DNA from 4 places in the Exiguobacterium sp. s80 genome. Region 3 is predicted to be linked to each of the others. Evidence: riboswitches for the same ligand, from Rfam matches in the RefSeq annotation. Region 3 holds a riboswitch; each other region holds the start of a gene.

Region 1 (4,748 bases), on a different contig from region 3:
CCGATTTGACGACAGCGGTTAAGTCTTTGGCCAGTTGTTTGTCTTCGTCACTTGTCTTAACAGCGACTAAGTTGCGGTACTGCTCGTTCATCGTCTCGAGTGCGAGTGCATCGAGTAAGTCGAACTTCGCAGCAAGTGCGAAATTTCCGGGAACGGCTGAAATATCGACACTTTCGACAGCGCGTGGAAGCTGAGCGGCTTCAAGCGGTTTGATGACGAGTTTCTTTGGATTTTTGATGATGTCCTTTTCTGAGACGGTCAGTGGATCGGTATCTGCTTTTAGTTCAATCCAACCTTGATCCGCTAACAGGTTCAAAGCACGTGCCTGGTTCGTCGGATCGTTCGGTGTCGCGACTTCAGCGCCTTCTTTGACATCGTCCAACGTTTTATAGGACTTGCTGTATAATCCCATCGGTGCGGTTGGGACAGTGATCAGCCCTGTGAGGTCGAGATTTTTTTCTTTCGCAAACGTTTTTAAATAAATCGAATGCTGGAACAGGTTGGCATCGATATCACCGCTCCCGAGGGCAAGGTTCGGTTGAATGTAATCACTGAATTCGACGATTTCGACTTTATAGCCTTTCTTTTCGAGTCCCGGTTGAATCGCTTCTTTGACCATATCGCTATACGGACCACTCGTCGCCCCGATTTTGATGGACTTCGTTTCTTCATTTGCACTGCTGTCACCGCATCCGGCTAAGATGCTTGCTCCTAATAATCCTGTTGCTAAAAAGGCATAGCGTTTTTTCATCGTAATCTCTCCCTTGCGTTCTCTATTTGTAAGTTATCGTTTATCGGCGACACGTGCGAACCGGTTGCCGAGTGCCTGAATGACTTGAATGATGACGACAAGCACGACGATCGTCATGATCATGACGACGTTATCGTACCGGTAATAACCGAACCGGATCGCGAGGTCACCAATTCCGCCGCCACCGACGATCCCTGCCATCGCTGAGAATCCGATCAGGCTGATCAAGGTCAACGTCAAGCCTTGAATGATTCCGGGCAATGCTTCCGGAAGGAGAACACTGATAATGATGCGAAGCGGTTTCGCCCCGCACGCTTCTGCTGCTTCAATCAAGCCGGGTGGAATCTCACGGAGTGAGGTTTCGACGAGTCGGGCGAGAAACGGAATCGCGGCGACGCTCAAACTGACCGAGGCGGCAGCGGGACCGATTGTCGTCTTCGTGATGAGTTGCGTCAATGGAATCAAAGCAACGAGTAGGATGATGAATGGTAACGAGCGGACGATGTTGATGGCGAAGTCCAACGTCGTTCGAATGAAAACATTTTGGAAAAAGAGTCCGCGGTCGGTGATGAATAATAAAATCCCGAGTGGAATTCCGATGATGATGGCGAAGGCGAGTGAAATGCCGACCATGAAGGCCGTCTCTCCGAGTGCTTTCGTTAAGTCGGGAAGCATTGTCGTAAACCGGTCAAGCGACATCTTGAATCACCTCGATTGCGTGCAACTGTCCCTCGAGCCAGGTTAAGGCACGATTCACATGCAGTGTCGGTCCCGTCAAACTGACGATTAAGACGCCAAACGCGACGTCCTGAATGTAGTCGACCTTCCCATGCAGGATGCTGACTGCGATATCGAATTGTTTGATGGCTTCAGATAAGGTACTCTCACCTGTTTTTTCACCCGTGAACTGAAGTCGAATGACTTTGCCGGGTGTCGTCCGTAAAATTCGTTCCGGCAACTCGATTTGGAGTGCCGTATCGACGTAATGTTTTGTGACCGGATGTTCGGCTTGACTAAATATGGCGTAAGTCGAAGCGACTTCGACGACTTCACCGTGCGCCATGACGGCAACGCGGTGACAAATTTGTTTGACGACATCGATTTCGTGGGTGATGAGGATGATCGTCAAACCGAGCCGGGCGTTCAAATCTTTCAGTAAATCGAGAATCTGGAGCGTCGTCACCGGATCGAGCGCTGATGTCGCTTCGTCACAGAGTAAGATGTTTGGATTGTTGGCGAGCGCTCGTGCGATGCCGACGCGTTGTTTTTGTCCACCACTGAGTTGGCTCGGATAGTTCGTCTCGAATCCTTCGAGTCCGACGAGTGCCGTTAATTCTTGAATCCGTTTCGGGAACTCACGCCGTTTGACACCGGCAGCCTTTAAGGCGAACGCGATATTGTCGGCAACCGTGCGGGACTGAATCAGTTGAAAGTGTTGAAAGATCATACCGACCCGGAGACGGAGTTTGCGGAGAGACGTTTTGGAGACACGTGATAGATTGGCTCCGTCTACTATGACCGTACCGCTCGTCGGTGTCTCGAGTCCGTTAATCAACCGTAAGAGTGTACTTTTTCCGGCGCCGGATTCACCGATGATGCCGAAGATTTCCCCTTGTTCAATCGTTAAGTTGACATCGTTTAATGCAAAAATCGGTGTGCGGTCACGGACAAATTGTTTTGTGATGTGTGCGAACTCAATCATGATGTTTCCCTCCCTATACAAAAAAATCGCTTTTTTCCAGTTAGAGAGCAACCAGAAAAAAGCGACGAATTGTAGAATTTCGTAACTTATCTCTCAGAACAAAAGAAGTTCTGTAGGATGTGGCACCGTTCCATTACTGGTGGTTGCCGGACGTCGTTGGGCCTAATCCCTCGGTCGCTCTCGATAAGTAGCTATGCTGTTGGGATTTACTTTAACGGAAATGATTCCCATCTGTCAAACGTTTTTTCAGAATTATTCGGCAACGGCGGTTTGGAAGAGCTGAAGGGTCCCGATTCGTTTGACAGCCTCGACGAGTCGGTCGACATCGGCAATCAGACTGATCCGGACGTAACCTTCACCGTATGTACCAAAGAAATGACCCGGTGTCACGGCGACGTGCGCTTCGTCGAGCAGGTGATCGGTGAAGCTTTGTGACGTGAAGCCGGACGGAACAGGGAGCCAGACGAAGAACGAACCACCCGGAACCGGTCCTGCCCAGCCGATTTCGTTTAATGCACCGAACAACGCATCGCGTCGCGTCTCATACAAGGCGCTCAGTTCACGGACACATGTCTGATCGCTTGAAAGTGCGACCGTCGCTGCATGCTGGATCGGTGTGAAGGCACTGACGTAAAGGTGTTCCTGGTATGTTTCGATGCTCGCGATGACGGATGGATTACCGATCGCAAAGGCGATCCGAAAGCCGGACATGTTGAATCGTTTTGAGAGCGAAAACAGTTCGATTCCGACGTCTTTTGCCCCTTCCGTCTGGAGGAAACTACGTGTCGGACCATCGAAGCTGATCCCGCCGTACGCTAAATCGTGGACGACACAAATGTCGTTTTCATCAGCGAATGCGACCGTCTGTTCAAAGGCTTTCGCTGTCGCCGTCGCACCGGTCGGATTACTCGGGTAGTTGAGGAACAACATCCGGGCCCGTTCGACGTCGAGCGAATCGAGGAGGTCATAGTCAGGCAAAAAGCTATTTTCAGCGAGAAGCGGAAGCGTGATTGGATACGCACCGGCAAGTGCTGCGCCCGACAAGTAATCCGGGTAACCGGGATCCGGGACGATGACTCCTTCACCGGGATTGACGATCGTCTGCGGAAGGGCGACGATGCCGGCCTTGCTTCCGAGTAAAATCGCGACTTCTGTCGCCGGATCAATCGACACGCCAAATTCTGATTCATAAAAATTAGCGACGGCCTGCTTTAAGAAATCATGTCCGCGAAACGGGGGGTACTGGAGATTACTTGCATCATCGATGGCTTGTTTTAAAGCATCGAGAATATGTACGGGTGTCGTTTGGTCCGGCGTTCCTTGACCAAGCGTGATGACGTCGTGTCCTGCGGCTTTGACGGAACCGATCCGTTGGGCAAGTTCTGCGAAGACGGGATCGGGCAAGCGATCGATGGCGATCGATGGGGCGAAATGTTTCATCTCTGTTCCTCCTTCGGGTATTGTCGTCAAGAATAGCGAATTTTCAGTCAAAATGAAAGAGGTTTTTTAAAATCCCTTAAAAATTAGAAGAACATTCCAATTTCAGACGATGTTCTTGATACACTAGACAAGTAATCGATTGACTACTAGACGGGAGATGGAAAAGATGAATCGGACCTGGTGGAAAGAAGCCGTCGTTTATCAAGTGTACTGGCGGAGTTTTAACGACTCGAATGGAGACGGGATGGGGGACTTGCGGGGCGTGATCGAAAAGCTCGACTACATCGCCTCACTCGGGGTGGGTGTCATTTGGCTTAACCCCTGTTATACATCACCTGATATCGACAACGGTTACGACATCGCTGACTATTACGGCATCATGGAGAAAGCCGGCACGATGGCAGATTTGGACCAGCTGATTGAATCGGCGCATGCGCGCGGCTTAAAAATCATTCTCGATCTTGTCGTCAATCACACAAGTAATCAACATCACTGGTTTGAGGAGTCGCGCCGTGATCAAACGAATGATAAGTCAGATTGGTACATTTGGCATGACGGGGAAAAAGGAACACCACCAAACAATTGGCGGTCGTATTTTGCGCCGAGTCCATGGACGTGGGATGAAGGACGGCAACAGTACTATTTTCATTCGTTTGCGTCAGAACAACCTGATTTGAACTGGGAACAGCCTGCCGTCCGTCAAGCTGTCTACACGATGATGCGATGGTGGATTGACCGAGGTATCGATGGTTTCCGGATGGATGTCATTAACTTGATTAAAAAACGAGCGGCGTTTGACGATGTGGAGGATCCGTTTGACTTGTCCTACTTAGGCAATCAACCGGGAGTCCATGA
Region 2 (4,748 bases), on a different contig from region 3:
ACGTGTTGGAAATAGTTCGCATCGATTTCTTTTTCAGCGAGTGCCTTGTTCGGCAACACATAATCTTGGAACTTTTTGATTTCGAGTTTGTAGCCTTTTGCTTCATACTCTTTTTGAACGTGCTCTAGGATTTCAGCATGGGGAACGTTTGAAGCACCGATGACAAGTGTCTTCGCGTCGTCTCCTGACGACTCTTCCCCACATGCTGCAAGACTGACTGCTAAGACGGATACTGCTGCTGTACCGACGAATTTTTTCCAAAGTTTCATGAATAATTCCTCCCAAGTTAACTAAAAATAGTATTATCGTTTATCGATTGCTTTTACGAGCAGGTCACCAATAATTTGAATGATGAAGACGATGACGAGAATCAACAATGTCGCGATGGCGATGACATCGTTTTGAGAACGCTGGAAACCTTCGATATATGCCATGTCCCCGAGTCCTCCTCCTCCGACTACTCCGGCCATTGCCGTGTAACCGACGAGCGCGACGAGCGTGACGGTGATACCGGAGACGATTGCTGGTAGTGCTTCCGGAATCAACACTTTATAAATGATTTGGAACTTCGTTGCCCCCATCGATTCCGCTGCTTCGATGACACCTTTGTCGACTTCACGCAGTGCCAGTTCGACCATCCGCCCGTAAAACGGTGCCGCCCCAAGAATCAGTGCCGGAAGTGCCGCTGTTGGTCCTAAGAACGATCCGACGATGATGAGCGTCACTGGAATCAATAAAATCAACAATATAATAAACGGAATCGAACGGAAGATGTTGACTAAAAAGCTGAGCACGGAATACAGTGCCCGGTTCTTAAACAATAAGTCTTCATTCGTCGCGTATAACAACAGACCGATGACCAGTCCGAGAACAAATGTCGCGATTCCGGCAACAACTGTCATATAGACGGTACTGCCGGTCGCCGTCCAGACCATTTCCCAATCGAGGTCGTTAAAGAATGTCGTCATCGGTGATCCACCTCCACTTCCACGTCACTCGCTTGAAGTTTCGCGATGACCGCTTGTGTTTCATGTGCCGCACCAATCAGTTGGATGAACAACGTTCCGAGTGCACCGTCTTGCGTCTGTCCGACGTTCCCGCCGATGATATTAAATAATAAGGTCGAATCTTTCATGACTTCTGCCAGGATCGGACTTTCTGCTGTCGAACCGACGAATGTCAGCTGGACGATTTTCCCTGTCGGATAGCGCTCACGGAGTTTCGCGAACGTCAACTCGTTTTCTGTAGACGACGTCAGTTGTTTGACGAATTCTTTTGTCATCGCTTGTTTCGGATGCCGGAAGACTTCTGAAACAGGACCCTGTTCGACGATTTTCCCGGCCTCCATGACGGCGACCCGGTTACAGATTTTTTGAATGACGTGCATCTCGTGTGTGATCAAGACGATCGTCAGTTTTAGTTTTTTATTGATGTCGACGAGTAACTCTAAGATCGAGTCCGTCGTTTTCGGATCAAGGGCGCTTGTCGCCTCGTCACATAATAAGACGTCCGGGTTTGATGCCAGTGCGCGGGCAATCCCGACGCGTTGTTTTTGTCCACCGGATAGTTGTGACGGATAAGCGCCTTCGCGACCGTCGAGTCCAACGAGTTGAATCAGCTCGGCGACCCGTTCTTTCCGGCGTGCTTTCGGATATCCGCCGAGTTCGAGCGGGAACATAATGTTTTCTTCGACCGTTCGTGACCAAAGCAAGTTGAAGTGCTGAAAGACCATCGAGACATTTTTCCGGACGCCGCGTAATTCTTTCGGTCGTAACGTCGTCATCTCGACACCGTCAATTTGAATCGAACCGCTTGTCGGTGCTTCTAACATGTTCAGCAGGCGAATCAAGGTTGACTTCCCTGCACCGGAATAACCAATTATTCCGAAAATTTCGCCGCGCTCAATCGTGAGATCGACGTTTGCGACAGCTTCGACTTCGCCGCGCTTCGAGCGATAAATCTTTCCTACATCCTGTAAACGAATCACTACTGTCCCTCCTAAACATAAAAAAAGTGCGCACGTTTTAGAGCAAACGCGCGCACTTTCAGTACACAAAACCATTTGCTCTCATCTTGCAGACGTTCGTCTGCTGGAATTAGCACCACTTCGGAAATAAATTCCGCGGTTGCCGGGTTTCATCGGGCCAGTCCCTCCACCACTCTTGATAAGAGTTATCGGTATTTAGTTGTTTTTAATATATTTTGAATATTAGCAGGGGTTATTTTGCTTGTCAAACAGTTTTTTCAGAAACTTTTTCGAGCAAACTGAAAGCATGCGTTAAATCTTCTTTCAAATCCTCTGCATCTTCAAGTCCGACCGAGATTCGGACGAGACCATCCGTGATGCCGAGTTCTGCCCGACGTTCTGCCGGAATCGACGCATGTGTCATCCGTGCCGGAACGGAAATCAAACTTTCGACCGCCCCTAAGCTTTCAGCAAGCGTGAAGAAGTGTGACGCTTCCACAAGTTTCTCTGCATTTGCAGCTGAACCGACATCAAAGCTGATCATCCCGCCGAAACCAGTCGCTTGTTTTTGTTGAATCGCATGACCGGGATGCGATGCGAGCCCCGGGTAGAAGATGTTCGAGACGACGTCTTGTGCTTGCAGGAAGCTGACAAGTTCATGTGCTGTCTCTTCGATCGCTTCCATCCGGATACCGAGCGTCCGCAGACCACGGACAAGCAGGAAGCTGTCTTGCGGTCCGAGAATTCCACCCGTCGAATTTTGGATAAAGTGAAGTTCTTCGCCGAGCGTATCATCGTTGACGACGACAAGCCCTGCGACGACGTCCGAATGGCCGCCGATGTATTTCGTTGCACTATGCAGCACGATATCTGCCCCAAGCGCGATTGGTTGTTGCAAGTATGGTGTCGCGAACGTGTTGTCGACGACGAGCTTCAAGTCGTGACGACGCGTGATGGCTGCGATCGCTTCGATGTCCGTCACTTTTAATAACGGGTTCGTCGGTGTCTCGACGTAGAGCATCTTCGTGTTGTCCTGAATCGCCGCTTCCGTCGCGCTGAGATCCGTCGTATCGACGAATGTCACTTCGATGTTGAACTTCGGTAGGACACGTTGCATCAAGCGGAACGTTCCGCCGTAGACGTCGTCCGTCATGACGATGTGGTCGCCAGACTGAAGCAGATTGAAGACAGCATGGATCGCCGCCATTCCTGATCCGAACGCGAATCCACGGACGCCTCCTTCAAGATCAGCAATCAATCGTTCGATGCTCGTCCGCGTCGGGTTTGCTGTGCGCGAGTACTCATACCCGTCTTTTAATTGACCGATTTTTTCTTGCTTATATGTGCTCGTTTGATAGATTGGCGGTGTAACGGCACCCGTTGCCTTGTCTACACCCGTTCCTCCGTGAATCAACGCTGTTTTTTTACGCATGTGTCTCGTCCACCTTTTCAAAGATTTGTTGGCTCAAATACCGTTCTGCACTGTCTGCGAAGACGGTGACAATCGTACTTCCCGGATGGCGCTGGGCGATATCGAGCGCCGCGGCGAGTGCCGCTCCTGCCGAACTGCCGACGAGTAACCCTTCACGTGCCGCCAGTTCATGGACCTTCGTAAAAGCATCCGAATCAGAAATCGTATGAATTTCATCAACTAAATCACGAGAAACGAGACTTGGCCATTTGGCTGTCCCGATTCCTTCTGTTTTATGCGGTCCGGCTGACCCTCCGTTGAGGACGGAGCCTTCCGGTTCGACGATTGCCCCTTTTGTCCCGAAGCGTTCTTTTAAGAAAGCCGTCGTTCCGGCAAACGTTCCACCTGATCCGCATCCGGCGACGAACCAGTCGATGTGACCGAGTTCCGCCACAAGCTCCGGACCAAGTGTCCGCTGATAAGTGACCGAGTTTTCTTCGTTTTCGAATTGGAGTGGCACATAACTGTTCGGAATCGTTTGTCCGAGTTCTTTTGCCTTATCGATTGCGCCTTGCATATCGAGTTCAGTCGGCGTGTTGACGACAGTCGCGCCGAGTGCCCGCATCAAAGTCTGTTTCTCTTGACTGAACTTTTCTGGGACGACACAAATGACTTGTAAGTCATATTTTTTAGCGGCGAGCGCCAAACCGATGCCGGTGTTGCCGGCAGTCGGTTCGATGATCGTTCCGCCTGGTGTCACGTACCCCTGTTCGATTGCGGCATCAACGAGTTGGATACCGAGGCGGTCTTTGACGCTGCCACCAGGGTTCATCCATTCGAGCTTCGCCAAAATCCGCGTACCAGCAGGCAAATCGAACGAAGTAATCTCGTACAGTGGCGTATTTCCGACGAGGTCTCGGACTGACTTCGCGATCATCCGAAGACGATGTCCCATTCGTCGCGACCGGCAAGCATTTTCTCGGCATAGTGCTTCGCTCCTTTAAGGTCGTGTGCGCTCGCAAACCCACATTGCGTTTCGTTTTGTGCCGGAATCACTTCAGCCGCTAAGACGTCGTTCAATGTCTTCTCGACGAGTTCACTCATTTTTTCGACTGAGTCAAAGTTCATCATCGCCATGTAGAAACCAGTCTGGCAGCCCATTGGCGAAACATCGATGACGTCGTCCGAATAGTTGCGGATGTTTTCAGCAAGTAAATGTTCGAGTGTGTGCATCGCACGCATCGGCATTTGCTCGACGTTCGGTTGTGTGAAACGAATATCATATTTGACGACTTGGTCGACTTTACCTTCTTTATAGCCTGCTACACGAATATATGGTGCTTTGACTTTCGTATGGTCCAAGTTAAAGCT
Region 3 (4,748 bases):
TAGCGGATGAGAGCATCGATCGTAATCATTTTTAAATCATGTTCTGCTTTATACGTCACTAAATCATCAACCCGTGCCATCGTCCCGTCGTCTAAAATGATTTCACAGATGACGGCCGCTTCGGCGCTTCCCGCGAGCCGTGCCAAATCAATCCCTGCTTCCGTATGACCACGCCGGACGCGAACGCCGCCTTCGTTTGCGATCAACGGAAAGATGTGTCCGGGACGCTTGAACTGCTTTGGACCATCCGTCAACATCCGCTGAATCGTCATTGCCCGTTCCGCTGCACTGATGCCGGTTTTCGCATCTTCATGATCAATGCTGATCGTAAAAGCCGTTCCGTTCGGATCCGTGTTGACATCTGTCATCGGCCGGAGTTCGAGTCGTGTTGCGATATCCGGACTGACCGGGACACAGACGAGTCCTTTGCCGTAAGTGATCATGAAGTTAATCATCTCGGGTGTCGCATGTTCCGCAAGTAACACGAGATCCCCTTCGTTCTCACGGTTTTCATCGTCACAGACGATGATCGGTCGTCCGCGTTTTAAGTCATCCACTGCTTCTTCAATCGAATCAAATCCGTTCATCATGCTTCGCCTCCTAAAAATGCCGACCAGTCCGTTTTCGCATCCTTCTGCGTAAAGTGATAGAGATGTTTCGCCATCAAGTCACATTCGATATTGACGAGGGCACCCGTCTGCAAGCGATCGAACGTCGTGACTTGGCGTGAATGGGGAATCAATGAAATCGTCACCGCGTCGTTTCCGACATGTTGCAGTGTCAGGCTCGTCCCATTAATCGCAATCGATCCTTTCGGAATACAGTACTTGCTCCAGTCGCCTGCCTCAAAACGGTATTCCATCGCTTCACCGTCCGGTCGCCGGCTGAGAAACCGAGCCGTCCCGTCGATATGCCCGCTGACGAAGTGACCACCGAACCGTCCATTCGCCGGCATCGCGCGTTCGAGTTGAACGGCTGCTCCGACCCGTAACGTCTGAAGCGACGTCGCTCGGATCGTCTCATGGACCGCATCGGCCGTGAATCCGCTCTTCGTCATCGCCGTCACCGTCAAACAAATGCCATCAACGGCAATGCTGTCGCCAATCTTTGTTCCGTCAAGCACTGCTGTCGCTTCAATCTCGAGCGCCAGCCCGTTCGGACGGGGGACTTTCCGTTTTATTGTGCCAAGTTCTTCAATCAATCCGGTAAACATGTCATCCTCTCCTTTCGTACATACTGGAGATGGACGTCCTGTCCGATTTGGTTCATTTTCACTAAATCAAAACGGTCTTCGATGTCCTGTTCCGTCGTCAGAGACTTTGTCCCACTGAAGAGGGACGGTGCCTGATAGAGTTCGATCGTATCCACGAGATCCGCTTCTAAAAATGCGGATTGAATCGTGGGACCGCCTTCAATCAACAGACTGCGAATACCTTGTTCATATAAAAGTTCGAGGATTTGGTCCGGTGTCGCATACGTCCCGACGAAAACCGTCACGTTCTCGCGCTCTGTCGTACGCGGCTGTTCCGTCAGCCAGTACGTCGGATTCAAGCCATCGTTTAAGACTTGGAATGTTTCAGTCAGGCGCCCGCGCCGATCGACAATGACACGGACCGGTTCGATGCCGGTCGAACTGCGCAACGTCAGTGCCGGATCATCGATGATCACCGTGTCGCTTCCGACGAGAATCGCATCGTGCGTCCCGCGTAACTGACGTCCGTCTGCGCGCGCCACTTCTGAAGTGATAAAGCGTTGTTCACCCGTCGCGACCGTCCCGTTCATCGTTTGTGCGACTTTCACTGTGACGCGTGGCCGTTTTCGTTCGATCGCCGTCCAAAATGGTTCATACAGTGCCACTGCCTCGTCTTTTAATAAACCGACTTCGACGTCAAGTCCCGCTTCCCGGAGACGTGTGATGCCGCTTCCTGCGACGAGCGCGTGCCGGTCCTCTGTCGCGACAAAGACGCCGGCAATCCCGGCTTTTAGAATCGCTTCCGTACACGGCGGTGTTTTACCGTGATGATTGCACGGTTCGAGTGTCACGTAGAGATCGGCTCCGCGTGCTGCTTCACCTGCCATGAGGAGCGCTTCGACTTCGGCATGGGGTCCTCCCGCATAACGGTGGGCCCCAAAACCAACAATCCGCCCCTGTTTGACGATGACGCAGCCGACACTCGGATTCGGGCTCGTTTGACCGTTTAACATGTGTGCTAGTTGCATCGCATAACTCATGAATGTTTCCATTTTTTCCGCTCCTTTCAATAAAAAAGACGCCTCCTGTAAAAGGGGCGTCGTGATTGAAGGATTGACGAAATAAGCGTCTCGCGTTTCTGTTTTTACACATACAGAAACAGACCTTTCCCTGAAAACATTTTTTCAGAAAATGGCAGCAAGCGCATTGTTTCGTCCTTCTCCCATCCGGACTTTACCGTCGGCCCTGGAGTCTCACCAAGTCAGCCACAGTGCGTACACTGCAGGTCGCGGGCTCATCGATTTATCAATCGCATCACCGCCGGTTGGGATTTTCACCCTACCCCGAAGAACTGGTTATTGAGTTATACAGCTCAAGACTAGCACAGGTCATTCTAAAATACAAAATGAATTGTATTTCATTCTCTTTTTTTAGGAAAACATCAAAAAAAGGACCCTTCTCTTAAAAGAAAAGGATCCTTCCATCTGCACTAAGGCAGAATCCGCTCCGCTCATCTTTCAGACAAACGTCTGACGGAATTGGCACAGTACGACGTAAGAAGTCTGTTGCCGAGGTTTCGTAGGGCCAGTCCCTCCACCTCTCTCGATAAGTGCTACGGTATGAAGTTCATATGTGTGATGTTTCAAGTCGTTCTTATGTCGTGAATCTAATGCTTACACTACGGGGATTCCTTTCTCAAGTCAACCATATTTTCAAAATTAAACCAAATTACCCAGTTTATCAATTTCGACTTCTTTTTGACGTCTTGACAACGTATTTCAATCAATGCTATCCTCTTCACAATGATTATTCCGACAATTCCTATACGATATATCAAGAGTGGGCGAGAGATCTGGCTCTACGAACCCACGGCAACCTGCAACATGCAAGGTGCTCCGACCAGCAAAGCCGATGCTTTGGATGATACTTACGAGAATCTCGTAGTGCGCCTAAAGCACTACGAGTTTTTTAATAGAAGGAGGAACCCTTTATGAATTCATCATCACCCGTCCTGTTTGGCGCAGAAGCTTTTTTGATTGAACGAGGTCCAATCGGTATTTTACTGTCTCACGGTTTTAACGCAACCCCTCAAAGCGTCCGTACTGTCGGAGAGCAGTTTGCCGCCCGAGGGTTTACTGTGTATGCCCCGCGTCTCGACGGACACGGGACGAGCATCCGTGATTTCGAAGCGTCGACTGCCGAAGATTGGAAACAAAGCCTCCGCCAAGGGTTCGACGTCTTAACCAATCATTGTTCGTCCATTTTCATCGCCGGACAATCGATGGGTGCAACACTTGCCCTTGCACTCGTCGCGGAAGGATTACCTGCTGACGGATTGATTACGATCAATGCAGCGTTAGCGATTCCTGCCTATGAAGCATTATCTTTTGAAGACTGTCCACGCTACTTAAAAGAAAGTACCCCAGACATTAAACGTGAAGCGTTTGAAATCATCTATGACCAGGTCCCTGTCGTCTGCGCATCGGAACTTTTGACCTTGATTGACCAGACACGTCCACTCTTACCAGCCATCGAGATTCCAACACTTATTTTATATTCTGCCGAAGACCATGTCGTCCCGCCTGAAAGTTCGGATTACCTTTATCAAGTCATCGGTTCGACGGACAAACGGAGCTATTGCCTGCTTGACTCCTATCATGTCGCGACCCTCGATTATGATCAAGAAACGATTGTCCGCGAGGCAACACACTTTGTACACCAATATAGTCGTTTGACCCACACCGGTTGATGTCTTTCCTGCGCGAAAGCAAGGGATGAAGACTGTTTCGATGCGTGTTTCAAGCATCGACTAAGCCGTCCAGAACAATATGAATGCGCAAAAAAAATGACCGATGCCCCCTTGAAACGATGGGAGTATCGGCCATTTGATTGATGTGGTCCTGACTGATGAATCAGTCCTTCGTTTACTTCATCAGTTCTGTTGCTGTTTCTTCCATTGTTGCAGGGCTTGCGATTTCCCCGGCACTTCATGGCAGTGGCGGCAACGCGGCTCATACGACTCTGACGCGCCGACTAAAATGATTGGATCATTGTAGTTGGCAGGTCGACCGTCGATTAAACGTTGCGTCCGCGATGCCGGGTCACCGCACGACAGGCAGATCGCCTGCAGTTTCGTGACGAACTCTGCCCGTGCGAGAAGTTCCGGCATCTTACCGAATGGTTCCGCCCGGAAGTCTTGATCGAGTCCGGCACAGATGACACGTTTTCCGTCCTGCGCGAGGGCCTCGATGACATCGACGATTTCATCATCAAAGAACTGAACTTCGTCAATCGCGACCACTTGTGTCTCTTGTGCGACTGCCGCGTACACGTCACGGCTCGTCGCCATCGGTACCGCGATGACAGAGTTGCCGACGTGCGAGACGACATGTTCTTCATGATAACGGTCGTCGATTGCCGGTTTAAACACTTGGACCGGCAACTTCCCGTACTGAGCCCGGCGAACGCGTCGAATCAATTCTTCCGACTTACCAGAGAACATACTTCCGCAAATCACTTCAATCCAACCATACTGATTTATTACATGCATCATTGC
Region 4 (4,748 bases), on a different contig from region 3:
GAGTTCTTCGAAGGGTCTGACAAAACGATTCTCGATTGGTTGCGCCAATACTCACCAGCTGATGAAAGTGACACATTCCTCCGTGGTTTCCTCGGTCGGATGCTCTTCTCCGGAGAAGAAGTCATGAAAAAAGCGTCAGTCCTCTCTGGGGGAGAAAAAGTCCGTTGTATGTTATCGAAAGCGATGCTCAGTGGTTCAAACGTCCTCGTCCTTGACGATCCGACGAATCACTTAGACCTCGAATCAATCACAGCACTCAACGATGGCTTGATTGCTTACAAAGGTGCGATGCTCTTCAGCTCGCATGACCATCAGTTCGTCGAAACAATTGCGAACCGGATCATCGAACTCACACCAAACGGAATCGTCGATAAAGAAACGACGTACGATGAGTACCTCAACAACGATTCAATCCAACAACAATTGACTGCGTTATACGCACATTGATTTGTCGACTGTCCTCGTTAATCGGGGGCAGTTTTTTGTAAATACGTTTATATTTTTTTGTTAAGTATCATCTTCCTTACTTAAAAAGGTACGCCTATTCTCGCAGTAATCGAGAGTAAGCGTACCTTTTTATTCTTGGATTTGCTTCACTTCTTTTTCGAGCCGCTCGAGAAATCCTTTGACGATTTTCTCGTTTTCACGTTCTCCGCCTAACGATAAGAGACTGCGACCGACGAAGTTGACGCCTTCATTTTTCCCCGTGTAAATCAAACGGCAGCTCGTCGCATCGATTCGCTTCAGCGCAAACGACATCTCAAGGCGAAACATCTTCGCTAACGTAAAACCAATCGTATTTTGTTTATAGTCCGGTTCATTCGTATAAGCGAGATCGGTCACGATGTAGGTTTCAAGACGATTCCCTTGCATGTAGGTTTGCCGGTACGTCGATCCGACGACGCCCGGCTTACGTTCAATCACCTCATGCTGGACGACACCCGGAATGAGTCGTTGCAGTCGATCGTGATCAAACAGATGCCACGCCTGTTCAATTGGAATCGCAAGTACTTTTTCTTCACGCCACGTCACCATGACACCACCTCCTTTTAGTTTAAAAATACCCTGATGTCCGTCGTTCTAACGCTCGACTCCGGCACAATCAGGGTATTTTTCTTACTTCAAGTGGTTTTTGATGTTCACTTCACGGTTTGACGTTCTAACGCATGACCAAGGAATGTTGCGAGTTCCAGCATCCCGAACTTCCCAGCTGCCGCTTCAGCGTCCGAATTGTAATTCGTATTCGTATTGACGTCGTACGTATAAATCGTCCCGTCTGCATCCTTGATGAACTCAATCCCGGCGACCGCGATTTTATTTTCTTGCAGGAACGCTTCATACTGGGCGATGATCGGGTCATCGAACCCGTCGACAATTTGGAATTTCATCGGTGTCTCTGCCGCCTCTTCTCCGACCGGGCAGAACAAATCATCGATGACACAAGCATCCGCGGGGCAGAGCTCGAATCCTTCCGACGTATCGACACGGACCGCATAGACGAACTTACCACCGACGAATTCACAACGCGTAATGTAGGGTTCAGGTGCTTGAATGTACTCTTGAATCAACGTGATGCCGTCGACCGGCTCATCGAATGTCGGTCCGTCAAGATACGTCTCGAGTGCTTCAATCGAGTGGAACAATTGAACGCCGAGTCCTTTACCGGCACGATTGTGTTTCGTGATGAACGACGATACTCCGATGTTTTGAGCGGCTTGGACGATTTGATCACGTCCGACGGCTGCCGTCGTTTTCGGAACACGGATACCTGCTTTTCGTAAGGCGGTGTATTGGTTGACCTTACTGACCTCGAGTCGTAACGCACGGGTTCCGTTGAAAACGGTCCGGTCATGTTCTTCGAGCCAAGCGAGGACCCCTTCCGTCAATTCTGGTGCATAGCGGTGCCCGCGCGTATGGGACGAGGCACTCATCCGGCTGTAAAAAACGCCTTCCGGTGGTGTTTCATCGAGTGGGACGACCCCTTCGTTGAGGTGCCACTGTTCATACGGTAAGTTGAGTTCCTCGAGTCGCTTGATTAAATGATCCGTCCATTCCTGATTTTCGTGTAAGATATGAATTTTCGTCATTTTAGTTGACCTACCTTTCGTTTCGCTTCGACGCGTGGCATGACCTCGCGGGCAAAGCGTTCCATTTCTTCGAGTTGCGGAGAAAATTGAAGCAAGAGCAATGTCACGCCGACTGCTTCAAATTCAAGAATCCGTTCTGCGATTTGATCCGGCGTCCCAATCAAGTTCGGACGCAGTCCCCGGTTTGAGACGGAGTAATCATTTCGTTTGACCTGTTGTTCGAGTTGCGATTTACTGACGAAGTCGTCATACCCGGCATATCCGGCACCGTCTTCTTTAACGTTCGTAATCCGGTGCCATTCTTCGAGCGCTGCTTCTTCCGTCTCGCGACAGATGATGTAGGCCGCCAGTCCGAAACTCGCAAGCGGCTGCTTCCCGGTCGCCGCGCGGCGGGTTTTCATATCCGTAATTTTCGTCGCGACTTCATCGACCGTTCCTCCATGCATGACATAGGCATCACAGTGATTGACGATCGTCTGTTTCCCCGTCTCACTCTCACCACCAGCGTAGAGCTTGATTCCGGGACGCTGAACGGGTTTCGGGTGAAGCTCTGCCCGTTCCAGCTGATAGTAGTCCCCATCAAAACTATAGGGTGATGCGTCCGTCCATAATCCTTTCATGACCGTCACGAATTCTTCCGTCCGGGCATATCGTTCGTCATGGGCTGTAAATATCCCATTGTACTGACGGGCTTCTTCCTCCCACCAGGCCGAGACGACGTTGAGCGTGAAGCGTCCATTACTCAGCTGATCGATGTTCGCCGCCATCTTTGCTGTCGTCGCCGGATTATGAAAACCGGGCCGGACGGCTGTCATGATTTCCAACCGTTCCGTTGTCGCCGCGATGGCCGCTGCCGTCGTCCACGCCTCAAGACTCGGTTCGGCTATTCCTTTAATGTCGTTTAAGTTCAATTCTGCAATCAATGTCGTAGAAAAGCCAACCCGTTCTGCCGTCTGTGCGACTTGTTTCGCATAATCGAATGTCGCTGGCATTTGTTCATCCTCGACGTTTCGTAACCAACCCCCGAAGATTGGTAACCAAAATCCGTATTCCATCCCCTGTGCCCCCTTTTTGCATAAAAAATCGCTCTTTTCGTTTAGAAAAGAGCGACGAATGTCTACTGTCGGCTCTTATCTTCAAAGGAATAAATTCCTCTTGGAAGTAGCACCTTCCGCTCATGCGGGGTTGCTGAAGTGTCGTCGGGCCAGTCCCTCGACTTCTCGTGATAAGAATAATTGAAATTAGCGTACATCTTTTAGCAGAGTAAAGCAACCTTTAAACCTTCTTTTCCTATCGGAATTAAAAAACATTTGGAAAATCACTCTGTTTCTTGATACTTCTTTGTCTAGAAGCTAAAAACAGGAATTGCACATCGGTTTAAGATGGCAATCCCTGCTTTGTATGGTGCTGTTCAAAATCAATTCATTCTGGTGATACGAACGGTGAGTCGTTGTGATTTGCATCCATCATGGCTGTCCGGTGACCAGTCGTCGAAACTTCTTCCCCACGCACGCGATCGTAGAACTTCGCGATTGTGACGCTGAAGTACGGGCCAATCCAGAGGAAACCGATTCCGATCGTAACAATTCCGAGCAAGAACCAACCGATGAACGAAAGGACGAGGAAAAACGCCTCTTTTTTATGTCCATCCATCATTTGGCGTGAACGCGTAATGGCATCAAGGATGCCAATCGATGGTTCGTCCCGAATGATGTAATACGTCAACATGTAAGAGAATGACTTAATGATTCCTGGAATGATGAAAAGTAAGAACCATAGCCCTAAGAAAAAGGTTTGGACGATTGACACTCCAATGGCTTTCAAGAACATTTTGTACGGCTCAAACAAATCGGCGACTTTCGTCTGCTCGTCTCGGGCGACAGATAGGGTGAGCCATGACCATCCCATTGCAACCGGTAAGGTCAACACCGTCAAGAGCATACCAATCAAGTCGATAAATTGGAAATCCTCTTCGGGTGAGGACGCAAATCCGTTCGGAACGCCTTGAATGATTAAGAACAACAACATCATTAATGCCATGAAGCCCCATCGTCCCTGCAACGACTCGCGCGCTGCTAATTTTAATTGTTTTGACATCGAAAGATCCTCCTCAAAAATAAGTGCTACCTTTCTTTACGGTTTATTTTTGAGGAGGTTTCACTTTTTAACGCTCGTCTTTTAGTAAACGTTGGACCATTGCTTTTTCAAGTTGTTGCTGGCACGCCGTATACAAAGAGCGTCGTCCATCGAGTCGTTCAATCGCAAACGGAATATCGTGCTTTTTTGCTTGCACGAGAACATGTGCCGCTGCTGCGTGAGAAACCCGACTTTTGACGACGACGATCGCGTCCGTCTTTTTCGCGAGACAGGCGATTTTTTTCGCGGCTTGGGCGTCACCGCCAAGATGGATTAATTCGACTCCCGTCTCCGCAAAGAAGTCGCGGTAGACGGCGCGCTGTTGCTCATTACCGACGATGACGAGACGCATGCCGTCGTAGGAAGCAAAATCGAGTGCCGTTTTATCGACGAATTCGATTGGTTGACCTGGTAATGTCGTCGTATCGAGACGTTCGAGTTGCTGGACTTTCTTTTCCCGGAGGCGCCGCTCTTTTTTGACTTTCTTCGCCTTCGGTTTCCGTTGCATCATCTTGTCGTAGCGTC

Evidence for each region. Region 3 has a riboswitch for S-adenosylmethionine ahead of ribD (bifunctional diaminohydroxyphosphoribosylaminopyrimidine deaminase/5-amino-6-(5-phosphoribosylamino)uracil reductase RibD). Riboswitches for the same ligand answer to the same signal wherever they lie in the genome.
Region 1: another riboswitch for S-adenosylmethionine. It lies ahead of KNP94_RS12790 (methionine ABC transporter ATP-binding protein); the one in region 3 lies ahead of ribD (bifunctional diaminohydroxyphosphoribosylaminopyrimidine deaminase/5-amino-6-(5-phosphoribosylamino)uracil reductase RibD).
Region 2: another riboswitch for S-adenosylmethionine. It lies ahead of KNP94_RS08515 (methionine ABC transporter ATP-binding protein); the one in region 3 lies ahead of ribD (bifunctional diaminohydroxyphosphoribosylaminopyrimidine deaminase/5-amino-6-(5-phosphoribosylamino)uracil reductase RibD).
Region 4: another riboswitch for S-adenosylmethionine. It lies ahead of KNP94_RS07070 (LLM class flavin-dependent oxidoreductase); the one in region 3 lies ahead of ribD (bifunctional diaminohydroxyphosphoribosylaminopyrimidine deaminase/5-amino-6-(5-phosphoribosylamino)uracil reductase RibD).

Annotation. Positions count from the first base shown of each region.
Region 1 is NZ_JACSMP010000008.1:21,057-25,804, reverse strand. Features, by position in the region: gene KNP94_RS12800 (MetQ/NlpA family ABC transporter substrate-binding protein) at 1-751, opposite strand, end outside; gene KNP94_RS12795 (methionine ABC transporter permease) at 785-1,450, opposite strand; gene KNP94_RS12790 (methionine ABC transporter ATP-binding protein) at 1,440-2,453, opposite strand; SAM riboswitch class I at 2,537-2,643, opposite strand; gene KNP94_RS12785 (aminotransferase class I/II-fold pyridoxal phosphate-dependent enzyme) at 2,706-3,893, opposite strand; gene KNP94_RS12780 (alpha-glucosidase) at 4,060-4,748, shown strand, end outside.
Region 2 is NZ_JACSMP010000003.1:123,547-128,294, forward strand. Features, by position in the region: gene KNP94_RS08505 (MetQ/NlpA family ABC transporter substrate-binding protein) at 1-269, opposite strand, end outside; gene KNP94_RS08510 (methionine ABC transporter permease) at 303-968, opposite strand; gene KNP94_RS08515 (methionine ABC transporter ATP-binding protein) at 965-1,987, opposite strand; SAM riboswitch class I at 2,066-2,172, opposite strand; gene KNP94_RS08520 (bifunctional cystathionine gamma-lyase/homocysteine desulfhydrase) at 2,232-3,398, opposite strand; gene KNP94_RS08525 (PLP-dependent cysteine synthase family protein) at 3,391-4,314, opposite strand; gene KNP94_RS08530 (S-ribosylhomocysteine lyase) at 4,311-4,748, opposite strand, start outside.
Region 3 is NZ_JACSMP010000009.1:60,135-64,882, forward strand. Features, by position in the region: gene ribA (GTP cyclohydrolase II) at 1-587, opposite strand, end outside; gene ribE (riboflavin synthase) at 587-1,213, opposite strand; gene ribD (bifunctional diaminohydroxyphosphoribosylaminopyrimidine deaminase/5-amino-6-(5-phosphoribosylamino)uracil reductase RibD) at 1,198-2,244, opposite strand; FMN riboswitch at 2,403-2,547, opposite strand; SAM riboswitch class I at 2,700-2,804, opposite strand; SAM riboswitch class I at 3,020-3,122, shown strand; gene KNP94_RS13625 (alpha/beta hydrolase) at 3,183-3,941, shown strand; gene KNP94_RS13630 (thymidine kinase) at 4,125-4,742, opposite strand.
Region 4 is NZ_JACSMP010000002.1:105,764-110,511, reverse strand. Features, by position in the region: gene KNP94_RS07085 (ABC-F family ATP-binding cassette domain-containing protein) at 1-447, shown strand, start outside; gene KNP94_RS07080 (SRPBCC family protein) at 577-1,035, opposite strand; gene KNP94_RS07075 (ATP-grasp domain-containing protein) at 1,140-2,087, opposite strand; gene KNP94_RS07070 (LLM class flavin-dependent oxidoreductase) at 2,084-3,142, opposite strand; SAM riboswitch class I at 3,215-3,319, opposite strand; gene KNP94_RS07065 (DUF975 family protein) at 3,510-4,184, opposite strand; gene KNP94_RS07060 (DUF2325 domain-containing protein) at 4,252-4,748, opposite strand, start outside.